DNA from 2 places in the Mesorhizobium monacense genome. Region 2 is predicted to be linked to the other one. Evidence: predicted binding sites of a transcription regulator. Region 2 holds the regulator's gene; the other holds the start of a gene.

Region 1 (7,999 bases), 920 kb from region 2:
CCATGCCGAGCTGGTCCGGCGTCTGGTTGCCGAGCGGCACATAGAGCAGGCCAAGCTTCTCGTCGGCGCTCGGCGTCGACCACATGTTGGGCGAGTTGTTGGTGTAGGTCTGGCCAGTTGGCAGCGGCGTCGTCTGGTCCGGATTGCCTGAATCCCAGTTCCACAGCAGAGCGCCTGTGTCGACGTCGAAGGCGCGGATGACGCCGGATGGCTCCTCCGTCGAATAATTGTCGTTGACCGCGCCGCCGACGATGATCTTGCCACCCGATATCAGCGGCGCCGAGGTCGAGTAGTAATAGCCCGACTTGGGATAGGGCATGCCGGTCAGCAGGTTCAGCGTGCCGCCTTCGGCAAAGGACGGGCAGACCTGGCCGTTGGCGGCGTCGAGTGCGATCAGCCGCGCATCGGAGGTCGGCAGGTAGACGCGCGCCGCGCAGGGCTGGCCGGCGGCGATCTTGGCGTCGGCATAATAGGACACGCCGCGGCAGGTCTGGTGCTGGCGGTCCTTGTCCAGCTTGATCTTGGGATCGTAGCGCCATTTCTCCTTGCCGGTCGCGGCATCGATGGCGATGGCGAAATTGTGCGGCGTGCAGACATAGAGCGCATCGCCGATTTTCAGCGGCGTCACCTGATAGGTCGTCTCGCCGATGTCGTCGGGCCCCTTTATGTCGCCGGTGCGGTAGGTCCAGGCCGGCTGCAGCGAAGCGACATTGTCCAGAGTGATCTGGTCGAGCGGCGAATAGCGCTGGCCATAGAGCGTGCGGCCATAAAAGTGCCACTCGCCTTCAGGCACATTGCCGCCAAGGTCGGCCGTCGGCGTCACCTTGTCGGCGCTGAGTTGACCGGCGATGTCCTTTGGATCGGCAGTCATCGAATAGCCGGCCACCGCCAGCGAGGCCAGCACCGCCAGGATGAGCGGCGCCCGCCCGTCGGGGCCGGTGAGCCCTCGCCTCGCCCATGGTGTCAGCAGCCATAGCGCCAGAAGCACGATGATACCGCCGCGCGGCCCGAGCTCCCACCAGTCGAAGCCAATCTCCCAGACCGCCCAGCACAGCGTGCCGATGACGATCGCCGCGTAGAGCCAAAGCGCGATGGATTTGCGCCCGTAGAGCAGCCAGGCGGTGATCAGGAAGCCGAGACCGGTGATGACGTAGTACCAACTGCCGCCGAGCGACGCCAACCAGATGCCGCCGCCGCCAAGTACCAGACCGATGAGAGCAAGGACCACGGCGGTGAGGACGGTTGCCATAACGACACTCCTTCAAGCGCAGCAGGCGAGCGGCCGGAAACCGCCGTCACGAAATGGAAACGCAGCCCGCTTTCGATTCTGATTCATCTCGCCGCCGCAGTTTTCCGCCCGGCGGCGCGAGGTGTCAAATTAGCAGGACAGTATGTTTTGATACTGCGGGCATCGTTCTGGCATGTGCTTCGGTCCTGTTGCTGCTCACGTCGAAATGACCGGGATGCCGGTTGCCATTCTTCTGCCCGTTATCGGGCAATGCTATGCTTTGCCTATGAAAGCCGATGCCGCCTCGTTGCTCGAACGGGCCCGCCACGCCTATGGACAGCGGGCATGGGCGGATGCATTCGAGCTGCTGCGGGCAACCGACGAGATCACGCCTCTCGGCGCGGAAGACCTCGAACGGCTGCTCTGGACGGCCGGCATGCTGGACCGCGATCAGGATATCTTCGCCGCCGGCGAGCGTCTCTTCAACATGCACATCGAAGCCGGCCGTGACGACCAGGCGGCGTATTGGGCGTTCTTCCGTGGCTTCCGGCTTCTGACGTTGGGCGAGGAAGGCCACGCAACCGCCATTATCCAGCAGGCGCAGCGCCTGGCGGATGGCTTTGGCCGCGAATGCGCGGCGCATGGCTATCTGGTGCTTCTGGCGGCCCAAAAGGAAATCATGACCGGCAACGACCCGGCATCGGAGACGCTGGCAAGACAGTCGCTGGCGATCGGCGAACGCTGTTGCGACATCGACCTGATCGCCTTCGCCAGATGCTATCTCGGCCGCGCGCTGGTGCGGCAGGGCCGGGTCGAGGAAGGCATCGCCTCGCTCGACGAGGCCATGCTGCCGGCTGCCGACGGCAAGCTGTCACCCATTGTCACCGGCCTCATCTACTGCAACCTCATCGCCGCGTGCCGGCAGGTCTATGCGTTCGAGCGTTCACGCGAATGGACCGAGGCGCTGTCGAACTGGTGCGGAACCCAGCCGCAACTGGTTCAGTTCAACGGCGTCTGCCTGTTGCATCGGGCCGAGATCATGGAGTTGAACGGCGCCTGGCAGGAGTCCATCGCAGAGGCACGCCGCGCCACACTGTCGCTGGCCCACACCACCAGCAACGAAGCGGCAGCTGGGGCGGCTTACCAGGAGGCCGAAATCCATCGGCTGCGCGGCGAGTTCGCCGCCGCCGAGGACCTCTACCGCACCGCCAGCCGGCTCGGACTCGAGCCGCAGCCCGGCATGGCGCTGCTGCGCCTCATGCAGGGCCGCTCCGAACAGGCGGCGGCAACCATTCGCCGTGTGCTTGCTACGACCAAGGCTCCGCTCGGCCGTGCCCGTCTGCTGCCGGCACTGGTCGAGATCACGATGGCCGCGGGCGCTGTCGACGAGGCGCGCGAAGCCTGCGCAGAGCTGGAGGCGATCGCCGGCCGCTTCGCTACCGAGATCCTCGTCGCGATGGCCTCGCAAGCGAGAGGCCAGATCGAAATGGCTGGAGGTGACGCCGCGGCCGCGCTTGGCCACGTCCGCGCCGCGCTGACGACCTGGCAGCGCGCCGGCGCTCCCTATCTTGAGGCGCGTCTGCGCGTGCTGGCCGGCCAAGCGTGCCGCATGCTTGGCGACGAGGACGGGGCCGAGCTGGAATTCGAGGCCGCCAGGTCGATTTTCGCCGCACTTGGCGCCGCGCCCGACCTCGCCCGCGTCGATCTGCTGATCCGGCCGACAACGTCACCTTCGCATGGCCTGACGCGGCGCGAGATCGAGGTCCTCGGCCTTGTCGCTACCGGCAAGACAAACAGGCTGATCGCCACAGACCTCGGTCTCAGCGAAAAGACCGTCGACCGGCACGTCAGCAACATCTTCGACAAGCTGGCGGTCAATTCACGCGCCGCCGCGACAGCCTACGCCTTCCAGAACGGGCTCCTCTGACTCGACGATCCGAGAGATCGCGTGCACGACGATCCGAATGATCGCGTGACGCATGGGGGAAAATCCCCATGCCGCTTCTTTTCGTCGTGGGGTGTCTCCCCGAAGCGCCGCCGCGCCGGATCGCTATTTTCGCTCCATGGCTGACGAAAACCGCATGGAGCGATCATGAACCAGATTTCGACACCTCGTCCGACCTCAAGCCCCGCACTGAACCAGCAGGGCCGCCGCGTCGGCATCACCGAGACCAAGGTGCGCGCCGGCGCATTGCTGGAACAAGGCGCGGCGTTCATGCAACTGGAGGCTGGCACCCTGCAGGCAGCGGGCGGCCAAGCGCCATCGGGCGATGAGAGGCGGCCCGCGCTCAGGGAGGAGCATGTCGATGTCGTCGTGATCGGCGCCGGCCAGAACGGCCTGTCCGTCGGCTACCATCTGGCCCACAGGGGCGTGAAGTTCGTCATCCTGGAGGTACGCGAACGCGTCGGCGACATCTGGCGTTCGCGCTGGGATTCGCTGCGCCTGTTCACGCCGGCGCGTTTTGACGGGCTGGCCGGCATGCCCTTCCCCGCCGCCCGCTATTCCTTCCCGACCAAGGACGAAATGGCGGATTACCTAGAAGCCTACGCCAGGAAGTTTTCCTTACCGGTACGCACTGGCGTCAAGGTCGACGAGGTGACTCGTTCCGGCGATCGCTACATCGTCACTGCCGGCCAGACCCGGTACGTCGCCGGGCATGTCGTGGCCGCGGCCTCGAGCTACCAGAAGCCGAAGATCCCGGATTTCGCGGCGTCGCTCGATCCGTCGATCCGGCAATTTCACTCGGGCGTCTACAAGAACCCCGGGCAGCTCAATCCGGGCAGCGTGCTGCTGGTTGGTGCCAGCAATTCCGGTGCGGAAATCGCCATGGATCTCGCGCCCACGCACCAGGTCTGGCTGGCCGGCCGACATCCGGGCCACATCCCGGTTGCCTACAATGGCTATTTCGCCATGCGTCTGGTGCTGCCGGTCGTCCTCCGCATCGTTTTCCATCGGCTGCTCACGGTCGACACGCCGATGGGCCGTAGGGCCAAGCCACAGCAGCTGTCGCATGGCCTGCCGCTGATCCGGGTCAAGCCGCAAGATCTGGATGCCGCGGGCGTCCGCCGGGTCTCCCGCGTCGCCGGCGTCCGTGACGGCAAGCCGATGCTCGACGACGGCCAGCTTCTCGACGTTTCGAACGTCATCTGGTGCACCGGTTTCCGGGCCGGGCTGGATTGGATCAAGCTGCCGATCTTCGACGACACCGGCCGGGTGAAGCAGTATCGCGGCGCCGTGGACGGCGAACCCGGCCTCTATGTCTGCGGCCTGCATTTCCAGCACTCGACGTCTTCCACCATGATCCACGGTGCAGCACGCGATGCCGGTTATGTGGCGGACAAGATCAGCGAGCGGATGCGGGTTGCCGCCAAGTAGGCCGCAAGGGCGCCCTTGTGCGGATTGTCGGGCGCCGGGCGACAATATTCGCACGGCTCCCGGCAATTGCGCCTCCAAACCAGAACAAAACGGAGACACTTCTGGCCTTTCGCTGCCGAATCACTACATTCGGGGGCAATGTCCGGCTTTTCGGAAGACATGCCCTTTTTTGACGAACCGAATGCGCGGCCCGCGGCCCCGTCCGGCATCGCCGCGCGCGCCATGGCCGCCCGCAGCGGTCAGAACAGCGCGCCCGACTATCTGAAGGGATTGAACCCCGAGCAGCGGCTGGCGGTGGAAACCACCGAAGGCCCGGTTCTGGTGCTGGCCGGGGCCGGTACCGGCAAGACCCGGGTGCTCACCACCCGCATTACCCACATCCTCGCCACCGGCAAGGCCTTCCCCTCACAGATCCTTGCCGTCACCTTCACCAACAAGGCCGCGCGCGAGATGAAGCAGCGCATCGGCATCCTGATCGGCGAAGGCAATGTCGAGGGCATGCCGTGGCTCGGCACCTTCCACTCGATCGGCGTCAAGCTGCTGCGCCGCCATGCGGAACTCGCCGGGCTCAAATCCGATTTCACCATCCTCGACACCGACGATGTCGTGCGCCTGATCAAGCAGATCATCCAGGCCGAGGGATTGGACGACAAGCGCTGGCCGGCCAAGCAGTTCGCCCAAATGATCGATGGCTGGAAGAACAAGGGCCTTGGTCCGGCCGACATCCCCGAGGGCGATGCCCGCAGCTTCGCCAACGGCAAGGGCCGCGAACTCTATAAGGCCTATCAGGAGCGGCTGCAGACGCTGAACGCCTGCGACTTCGGCGATCTCTTGTGCCACCCGATCCGCATCTTCCGCGCCTATCCGGACGTGCTGAAGGAATACCACAAGCGCTTCAAATACATCCTCGTCGACGAGTACCAGGACACCAACACCGCCCAATACATGTGGCTGCGCCTGCTGGCGCAACGGCCCGAAGCACGTGGTTTTGTACATTCCTCAACTGGGCTCCCGGCCGAAGGCCGCAAGCCCGACCGGGCGTCCGAGCCTTTGCGAGGCCACTCCCGCGACGCCGAAGGCGCGCAAAAAAGAGGGGTCGGGCCCGCGCCGGCAGGCGCGGAACAGCCCGTGAGCGACAACAGAGTAAACATCTGCTGCGTCGGCGACGACGACCAATCCATCTATGGCTGGCGTGGCGCCGAGGTCGACAACATCCTGCGCTTCGATAAGGATTTTCCCGGCGCGACCATCATTCGGCTGGAGCGCAACTACCGCTCGACCGCGCACATCCTCGGCGCCGCCTCGCATCTCATCGCAAACAATGAGGGCCGCTTCGGCAAGACGCTGTTCACCGACCGCGACGAGCCCGAGGACGACAAGGTGCATGTCCATGCCGCCTGGGATTCAGGGGAAGAGGCCCGCGCTGTCGGCGAGACCATCGAGGCCTACCAGCGCCAGAAGCATAAGCTGAACGACATGGCCATCCTTGTCCGCGCCTCCTTCCAGATGCGCGCCTTCGAGGACCGCTTCATGGAGATCGGCCTCAACCACCGCGTCATCGGCGGCCCGCGCTTCTATGAACGGCTGGAAATCCGTGACGCCATGGCCTTCTTCCGCGTCGTCGCGCAAGGCGCCGACGACCTCGCCTTCGAGCGCATCGTCAACGTGCCGAAGCGCGGCCTCGGCGAAGCCACCATCCGCCAGATCCACGACACGGCGCGCGCACTCCGTATTCCGATGCTGGAGGCCGCCGCCAAGCTCGCCGAGAGCGACGAACTGAAGCCGAAGCCGCGCGCCGCACTGCGCGAAGTCGCCGCCAATTTCGAGCGCTGGCAGAAGGCGCTGGAAACCACCCCGCACACCGAACTCGCCGAGACCATTCTCGAGGAGGGCGGCTACACCGACATGTGGAAGAACGACCGCTCGGCGGAAGCGCCCGGTCGGCTGGAAAACCTCAAGGAGCTGATCCGCTCCATGGAGGAGTATGAATCGCTGCGCTCCTTCCTCGAACATGTCGCGCTGGTCATGGACGCCGAGCAGAATGCCGGGCTCGACGCCGTCAGCATCATGACGCTGCATTCGGCCAAAGGCCTCGAATTCGAGACCGTTTTCCTCCCTGGCTGGGAGGACGGCCTGTTTCCGCACCAGCGCGCGCTGGATGAAGGCGGCCGCTCCGGCCTGGAGGAAGAGCGCCGGCTGGCCTATGTCGGGCTGACCCGCGCCAAGAAGAACCTGCACCTCTGGTTCGTCTCCAACCGCCTCATCCACGGCCTGTGGCAATCGACCATCCCGTCACGCTTCCTCGAGGAACTGCCGGAAGCCCATATCGACGTCGCCGAAAGCGGCAATTCCTACGGCGGCTACGGCAATTCCTATGGCGGCGGCTCGTTCGCCTCGGGCCGGGGTGGCCGCCAGAACCCCTACGGCGCCTCGCGCTTCGACACCGTCGGCGAGGAAAAGACGGGAAGCTTCTCCAACACCTATGCAACGCCCGGCTGGCAGCGCGCTCAAGCCAACCGCACCGAAGCGACCGACCGCAACTGGGGTTCCCGTTCCGGCCACCAGGTCGAGCGCATCGGCTATGGCGAAACCGACTCCGGCTACGGCGCCGGTCGCACCTCGGTCAAGGGCCGCACCATCGACGGCGAGCTGGTCGCCAAATCCGTTGCCGACACACCGTCAGCCTTCAGCGTCGGCGACCGCGTCTTCCACCAGAAATTCGGCAACGGCAACATCTCGGCCATCGAAGGCAACAAGCTGACCATCGACTTCGACAAGGCCGGCCAGAAACGCGTCCTGGACGGTTTTGTCACCGGGGTGTGAGCAGCCGCCGCTGACCGGGCGGCTGTCTGAACAAGCAGCCCTACCGATACCTTGCCTGGTTCCATTTGTGGCCGAGCAGCGACAGGATGATGATCAGCCCGTTGAAGAACTGCACGTAGAAGCCGCTCAATCCCGCCGCCACGACACCTGTCTGGATGAACGACACGGTGACCGCGCCGATCGCACCGCCGACCACCGTGCCGATGCCGCCCCAGGTCGGCGTGCCGCCGACGAACACCGAGGCCAGCACCGGCAAGAGATAGCCGTCGCCTGCCGTCGGCCACCAGGTAAAGTTTATCATCACCGAAAACGTGCCGGCGATCGCCGCCCCAATGCCGACGAAGACAAACACTTTCACCCGCACGCGCTTCACGTCGATGCCCATCTGCTGGGCGCTGTCCGGGTTGTCGCCGACCACCCTCACCTGCGCGCCGAAGCGGTGGCGGTTGTAGAGCATCGCCGACAGCACGACGAAGCCGATGGCCCAGAATATCTGCACCGGGATGCCGTAGAGCTGGCTGGAGAAGATCGTGTAGGCCCAGCTGTCGGCCAGGCCGGTCAGCGCCATCGAC
Region 2 (7,999 bases):
CTGCGCCATCGACGAGCTCGACCAAAGTCTTCGCCCGCTCCTTCAGGCCGGGCAGGGCGGCCAGAAGCTGCGCCTTCTTGTTGTCATCGAGGCGCGCCGCGATTGCCGGGCCGCCCTCGAGATAGGGCAGCGTGGCGACGAAGATGTCGAACAGCCCGGCATCGTCCATGCGCCGCATATGCACGCCGTTCAGCGCCTCGAGCTTGGCGAAATCAAAGCGGGCGGCACCCTTGTTGACGTCGCCGATGTCGAACCAGGCGATCATGTCCTTGATCGACATCACCTCGTCGTCGCCATGGCTCCAGCCGAGCCGCGCCAGATAGTTGAGCAGCGCCTCGGGCAGATAGCCCATCGCGCGATAGGCCTCGACGCCGAGCGCGCCATGCCGCTTCGACAGCTTGGCGCCGTCGGCGCCATGGATCAGCGGAATGTGCGACATGGACGGCACCTCCCAGCCCATGGCGTTGTAGATTACCGTCTGGCGGGCGGCGTTGGTCAGATGGTCGTCGCCACGGATGATGTGGGTGACGCCCATGTCGTGGTCGTCGACGACGACGGCATGCATATAGGTCGGGTTGCCGTCCGAGCGCAGGATGATGAAATCGTCGAGATCCTTGTTGGGGAAGCGCACCTCGCCCTGCACGCGGTCGTGCACCACCGTTTCGCCTTCGGTCGGCGCCTTGATGCGGATCGCACCCTTGACGCCTGCCGGCGCCTCCGACGGGTCCCGGTCGCGCCAGCGGCCGTCATAGCGGGGCGGCAGGCCCTTGGCACGTGCGGCCTCGCGCATCGCCTCGAGTTCGGCCGGCGTGGCGTAGCAGTAATAGGCCTTGCCCATCCGCACCAGATCCTCAGCCACTTCGCGGTGGCGCGGCGCGCGCTCGAACTGCGACACCGGCTCGCCGTCCCAGCTGAGGCCAAGCCAGGACAGCCCATCGAGGATGGCGGCTGTGGCGGCGTCGGTGGAGCGTTCGCGATCCGTATCCTCGATGCGCAGCAGCATCGTGCCGGCGGTGTGCTTTGCATAGAGCCAGTTGAACAGCGCCGTACGCGCGCCGCCAATGTGCAAATAGCCTGTCGGCGAGGGGGCGAAGCGGGTGACGACCTTGTCGGACATGGAACTCTCGGAAAGCGCAGAAAGCGGATGTGATGCGCGGACTTTCGCGCGTTGCGCGTTCATGTAGCATAGGAGGTCTGGGGCGCAAGGGGCAGACCCGATGGCTGGACGAGGTCGGGGTGCAGGGGAGAGCGAGGGCGCGACGAGCAGCGTCAGCGAGCGGACGCTGTTTGCCGATATTCCACACGCCGAGCCAATGCCGGTTTCATTGCTTGCGCCACGGCCGGGCATCGAGCCTTTGCCGCCCGGCAATCGCGCGCCGGAGCTTGTCCCCGCGACTGTTTCGGTAAAGCGGGTCTCCGGAGCATTCCGCCGTCTTTCCGGTCCCGCAATCCGGCGAAGCATCGCTGCGGCTGGCGGCACGGAGCTTGACCGCGGCATGGGCTTCCTGCTGGTGCCGGTGTTTCTGGCATGCGGGGTGATCTTCTATTTCTCGCTGGCGACGGAACCCGATTTCTACAGGCCCGTCGCCGTGGTCGCCTTGACGGCCGCCTGCGCGGTGGCTTCGCGGTCATGGCTAAGGACGCATTTGTGCTTCATGGCGGCGCTGCTCTGCGCGCTCGGCGTGCTCGCCGCAAAGGTCGAGACCTGGCGCGCCGGAACCCAGATGCTCGGCTCGGAGATCCAAACGCGGCTGACCGGGCGGCTCGCCAGCCTGGAAGAAATGGAAAACGGCCGCGTCAGGCTGACCATCGACGTCATCTCGACGGCCCATCCGAAGCTGCGCTATGCGCCGGAGCGGGTCAGGCTTTCGGCGCGGAAAGTTCCTCCTGATATGACCGCCGGTTCCCTGATCACCGGCTATGCCCGGCTGCTCCCGCCGACCGGACCGGTGCGGCCGAATAGCTACGACTTCTCCTTCGACAGCTATTTTTCCGGCATCGGCGCGAGCGGGTTTTTCCTCGGCAATCCGAAGACTGTTGTCCCAAAGACTGGCGCTGGCGAAGACGCACCATCCAGGACGCGCTTGGCGTCCGCAATCGAGAATGCCCGGGAGAGCATCGCGGACCACATTCGCGGCCAGATTGGCGGCCCGGAGGGCGAGATTGCTGCGGCATTGATCGTCGGCGTGCGCGCCGGCATTCCCAATGAGATCAACGAGGCGATGCGGCGCACCGGCATCTACCACATCATCTCGATCTCCGGCCTGCACATGGCGCTGGTCGCCGGAACCATTATGGGGCTGCTGCGCGGCGCCTTCGCCCTGTTTCCCGATTTCGCATCGCGCCGGCCGGTGAAGAAATATGCGGCCGCCGCGGCGCTCTTTTCCATCGCCGCCTACCTCGTCTTTTCCGGCATCGTCGTCGCGGCCGAACGCAGCTTCATCATGCTGGCGGTGATGCTGGTCGCCGTGCTGTTCGACCGCGCGGCGCTCACCATGCGCAATCTGGCGATCTCGGCGATTGCCGTGATCCTGGTGTCGCCGCACGAAGTGGTCGGCCCGAGCTTCCAGATGTCGTTTGCGGCGACCGCGGCCCTTGTCGGTGCCTATGCCGGCTGGTCGGACTACCGTGCCGGCAGAGCGACGTCGCCGCCGCCACGGCGATCGCCGCTCGCCTTCGTCACGCGAAAATTCCTGCTCGGCATGGGCGGCCTCGCCATGACCTCCATCATCGCCGGCAGTGCGACCGCGCTCTTCGCCATCTGGCATTTTCAGCGCGTGTCGCCGCTCAGCCTGCTTGCCAACCTGGCCGTCATGCCGATCGTCTCGCTGATCGTCATGCCGTTCGCCGTGCTCAGCGCGCTGGCGATGCCGTTCGGCGCCGATGGACCCTTCCTCTATGTGATGGGCAAGGGGCTGACGGCGATGATCGCAATATCCGGATGGATTTCCGAGCGCTCGCCGATCGATGCTGTCGGGCTGATCTCCATTCAGTCGGTACTGCTGGTGACGATCGCGCTGGTCATCGCCACCATGGCGACGACATGGCTCAGGCTGGCAGCCGTTCCGTTCGCATTCGCCGGCCTGCTGACTGTCTCCGACACTCGCACGCCTGACGTTCTCGTCTCGGAGGATGGGCATCTTGTGGCAATGCCGATCGGGGGCGGCGAACTCGCCATCAACCGCGTGCGATCGAACGAGTTCACCACCGACAACTGGAAACGGGCTGTGAAGTCCGAAACCATTGTGGAGCCCGAGACCTTCGAGAAGGGTGACGCGCGGTTCGACATGGATCCGGCCGACCTGCCGCCGGGCTCACCCTTCTACTGCAGCAGCGGTCTTTGCCTCGCGCGGCATCCGTCTGGCGCGATCATCGCGTATGCAGAAGACCGCAAGGACGCGTGGCGGGCGTGTGCTTTCGCTACCCTGATCATCGTCAACGACGCCACCGCCTACGACCCTTGCCGCAATCCGCTTGTCCTTGTCGTCAGGAAACGGCAACTTGCCCGCTTGGGCAGCGCCGCTGTCTTCTTCGATCAGCAATCGGCAATCGCGCCGGCAGAGATAGACTTCGCGGTCGAGCAGCCGTACCGGCCCTGGCACGAGCAGCGAAGATTCTCACGCGAGGCGAGGGGCCTGCCGCCTTACAAGAGACCCGAAAGGCAGGCCAGCAAACCGCCGCCAAAACAACCGCCGCCGCCTCAGTAGCGGCGGATCAGACCGACCAGCTTGCCCTGCACCTTGACCCGGTCGGGCCCGAAGATGCGGGTTTCATAGGCCGGATTGGCGGCTTCCAGCGCAATCGAGGCGCCCTTGCGGCGGAAGCGCTTCAGCGTCGCTTCCTCCTCGTCGACCAGCGCCACTATGATCTCTCCCGGGCTCGCCGTGTCGGCGTTGCGGATGATGACCGTATCGCCGTCGAAGATCCCGGCCTCGATCATCGAATCGCCCTTGACCTCCAGCGCGTAATGCTCGCCGCCCATGATCATGTCCGGCGGCACCGAGATCGAATGCGTCTGATGCTGGATGGCGTCGATCGGCACACCGGCCGCGATCCGCCCCATCACCGGGATGGACACTGCCGCAACCGCATCGTCGTCATTGCCCGCCTGGGGCGTGCGCGACGATGCCATAGGCTTGATCTGCCGTCCGAGGCCGCCCTGCCCAAGACTGCCCTGAATGACGCTCGGCGAGAACTTCTTCGCCGCATTGAGGCCGGGAGCAATCGAGTCCGGCAGGCGCAGCACTTCGAGCGCGCGCGCCCGATTGGGCAGCCGGCGAATGAAACCGCGCTCCTCCAGCGCCGTGATCAGCCGGTGGATGCCCGACTTCGAGGCAAGATCGAGCGCCTCTTTCATTTCGTCGAAGGAGGGTGGAATGCCGCTTTCCTTCAGCCGCTCATGGATGAACATCAGCAGTTCATGTTGTTTGCGTGTCAGCATCGCGGCCCCCAACGGAATCAGAAAAACAAACCCAGAACAAACACTATCTGTTCCAGTTGTGTTCCGCAACTGTTTAAAGTTTAATGAATGGGTTAAGGCTCCCGAAACGATGTCGCGTGCGACAGCGAATATCCCAGCCCCTTAGATGCCGGCTTCATCGCATTGATTTTGTTATCGTTTACGGCCAACCACCGGCCTGGGAGCTGGTTGGAAGTCGGCAATCATTCGCCGCAAACAATGTAGGTAGGGCCGTGTTTGACGATCCAGCCCGCTCGATGCACCGTGAACGAAACGAACTCAAAATGCCAACTATGAGCAGGGGTCGAGGGTGTCGTTGGGCCGATAAGTCATCAATGCAGGTTCTTGCAGCGCGATGGCCTGTGATGAGAGAAAGTACCGATCGTCGGCTTGTGTCATCATTGCGTGCCGGTGTCGTGCGTATCTGGGGGGAGCAGACATATCATGACAGGAATTCCTGATCTTGCGGCCGTCGAAGCGATGGACGCCGCGGATCCACTGCGCCCCTTGCGCGACCGCTTCATCCTGCCCGAAGGGGTAATCTATCTCGACGGCAATTCGCTGGGTGCAGCCTCGCATGCCGCCTTCGACGAGCTACGCAAGGCGGCGACCGAAGAATGGGCGTACGACCTCATCCGCGCCTGGAACACTGCCGGCTGGTTCAACATGCCGGTCGAACTCGGCGATCAGCTCGGGCGCCTGATCGGCGCCGCTCCCGGCCAGACGGTGGTCTGCGACACGACATCGATCAACATCTACAAGCTGCTGCACGCGGCAATGGCCATCCGGCCGGATCGGCCCGTCATCGTCGCCGAGGGCGACAGCTTTCCGACCGACCTCTACATGGCTGAAGGTGTCGCCTCGACTCGAAAGAACACTGTGCTGCGCCTTGCAGGCGTCGACGCACCGACGATCGAAGAGCTGATCGACGACCGGGTCGCGGTGGTGCTGGTCAACCACGTCAACTACAAGTCAGGCGAACTGCGTGACATGACGGCGCTGACGCGCATCGCCCATGACGCCGGGGCGCTGATCGTCTGGGATCTCTGCCACACAGCAGGCGCCATGCCGGTCGAACTGGACACGGCGAATGCCGATTTCGCTGTCGGCTGCACCTACAAATATTTGAATGGCGGCCCGGGCTCTCCCGCCTTCATCTATGCCGCGGAGCGCCATCATGCCGATGTGCTGCAGCCGCTCAGCGGATGGTGGAGCCACGCGCGGCCCTTCGCCTTCGAGCAGGCCTACGCAGCCGGCACCGGCATCCGCCGGTTTCTGTGCGGCACGCAGCCGGTCCTGTCGATGCGCACGCTGAAGGGCGCGCTCGACATCTGGAACGATGTCGACATGGCGGCCGTGAGAAAGAAAAGCATCGCCCTGGCCGACCTGTTCATCGAACTCGTCGAGGCAAAATGCGGCGCCTATGGTCTCACGCTCGAAAGCACCCGCGACAGCGCCAGGCGCGGCAGCCAGATTTCATTCATGCACGAGCACGGCTACCAGATCATGCGGGCGCTGATCGAACGCGGCGTTATCGGCGATTTCCGGGCGCCGTCGACCATACGCTTTGGCTTTACCCCGCTCTATGTCGGCTACGCCGATGTGTGGCACGCTGTTGAGGTGTTGGAAGAGATCCTGCGCAGTGGGGCCTGGAAAGACGGACGTTTCGCCGTCAAGTCAGCCGTCACCTGAGCGGCAGGGAGAGCAGGGGGAGGGCACAGTTGCTGGAACATCGTATTTCCGACTGGGACAACGCCTATACAAACGGCGCCAACATAGCTGGCGGCGATCGCTGGCCGGCCGCCTGGGTCGAGCCCGCGCGGGCCTTTCGTGACGCTCTTTCGGCCGAGGGCAGGGCGCGGCTCGACATCGTCTACGGCGACAGACCGCGCAACCGGCTCGATCTTTTCCTGCCGAGCACCCCGCCCAAGGGGCTCGTGGTGTTCCTGCATGGCGGTTACTGGAAGGCGTTCGACAAGAGTTTCTGGTCGCATCTTTCGGCCGGGCCGATCGGGCATGGCTATGCGGTGGCTATGCCCTCCTACACGCTATGTCCCGAGATACGCATCGGCGGCATCGTTCGCGAGGTCGGCGCGGCGATCGGCAAGGCGGCGGCACTGGTCGATGGGCCATTGATGCTGACCGGGCATTCGGCCGGCGGCCATCTCGCCAGCCGAATGGCGAGTGCAACCACGCCTCTGTCGCCCGAAGTGACTGGTCGCATACGTCATGTCGTGTCGATCTCGGGTGTGCACGACCTGCGCCCGCTCATGCGCACAGCCATGAACGAGACGCTGGCGATCGACGAGGCCGAAGCACTGACCGAAAGCCCGGCCCTTCTGCGCCCGATGGACAATGCACGCCTGACCTGCTGGGTCGGCGGTGGCGAGCGCGCCGAGTTCCTGCGCCAGAGCGCGCTGCTGGCCAATGTCTGGATCGGCCTCGGTGCCGCGACCAGCTCGGTGGTCGAGCCGGACCGGCACCATTTCAGCATCATAGACGGTCTTTGCAACCCGGAGCATCCGCTGAGCCGGACGCTGGTTGTCGAGTAAGGGAACGGGTTCAGCGCAACATCAGCACGCTGCAGGCAGCGCCTGCTGCAGCGGCAGGGGCGAACGGCTCGCGCACGATCAGCCCGTTGGCGTCGGCGAGCATTCTCAGCATCGAGGAATCCTGGATGCCGAACGGCGTCGCCACCAGGCTGTCTCCATCTTCCCGGACCACGGCACGCACATAGTCTTGCCTGAGATCGTTGGCCGGCATCGCGGTCCCGAGGCGGGCCGCGCGCATGTCCTGCTGGAAGCCGCGGTCGCCGAGCCGCGCCAGCAGCGGCTTCAGGAACAGCTGCGAACAGACGAGGCTGGCAACCGGATTGCCGGGCAAGCCGATGCAGCTTATCTCCCCGAGCCGACCGAACATCAGCGGCTTGCCCGGGCGCATGGCGATCTTCCAGAAGTCGAGCGTCATGCCTTCGCCGGTCAGCACGTCATGGATCAGGTCGTGGTCGCCAACCGAGGCGCCGCCGAGCGTGACGATGACATCGGCGCGTTGCTCGACCGCCTGCCTCACCAGCGCGGCAATTGCCTCCTTGCGATCGGCGGCGATGCCGAGGTCGAGTGCACGGGCGCCAACCGATTGCGCGGCGGCGGCGACGCCATAGGCATTGGACGAGATGATCTGGTCGGGGCCGAGCTCGCTGCCCGGCGGCAGGAGTTCGTCGCCGGTGGCGATGATGGCGACCAGCGGCCTTTTGACCACGCTCACGCTTGGGTGGTTGGCCGATGCCGCCAGGGAGAGTGCCACCGGATCGAGCAGTCGGCCTTTTTCGAGCAGCACGTCGCCCCTGGTGAAATCGAGACCGACGCGGCGGATATTGCGTCCTTCGGCTGTCGGTTCCGTTACCTCGATGGCGCCGCCGCCGAGATCCCTGACATTCTCCTGGATGACGATGGTGTCGGCGCCTTCGGGCAGCGGCGCGCCGGTGAAGATACGCACTGCCTGACCATTGTGGACAGCACCTTCAAAGCCACGCCCTGCCGG

Evidence for each region. Region 2 encodes LexA, which represses DNA repair genes until DNA is damaged. Its sites were predicted from a motif close to TGTTCNNNNTGTGTTCNG; they were not measured.
Region 1: AC1RUK_RS06900 (ATP-dependent helicase) is a predicted target of LexA. The motif match lies at 4,685-4,702, and genes of this name have one in related genera.

Annotation. Positions count from the first base shown of each region.
Region 1 covers NZ_CM165567.1:1,498,946-1,506,944, reverse strand. The annotation lists gene AC1RUK_RS06915 (glucose/quinate/shikimate family membrane-bound PQQ-dependent dehydrogenase) at 1-1,249, opposite strand, end outside; gene AC1RUK_RS06910 (helix-turn-helix transcriptional regulator) at 1,515-3,155, shown strand; gene AC1RUK_RS06905 (flavin-containing monooxygenase) at 3,321-4,604, shown strand; gene AC1RUK_RS06900 (ATP-dependent helicase) at 4,743-7,427, shown strand; gene AC1RUK_RS06895 (ABC transporter permease) at 7,468-7,999, opposite strand, start outside.
Region 2 covers NZ_CM165567.1:2,423,451-2,431,449, reverse strand. The annotation lists gene gltX (glutamate--tRNA ligase) at 1-1,117, opposite strand, end outside; gene AC1RUK_RS11675 (ComEC/Rec2 family competence protein) at 1,218-3,707, shown strand; gene lexA (transcriptional repressor LexA) at 3,701-4,441, opposite strand; gene kynU (kynureninase) at 4,904-6,151, shown strand; gene AC1RUK_RS11660 (hormone-sensitive lipase) at 6,181-7,011, shown strand; gene AC1RUK_RS11655 (molybdopterin molybdotransferase MoeA) at 7,022-7,999, opposite strand, start outside.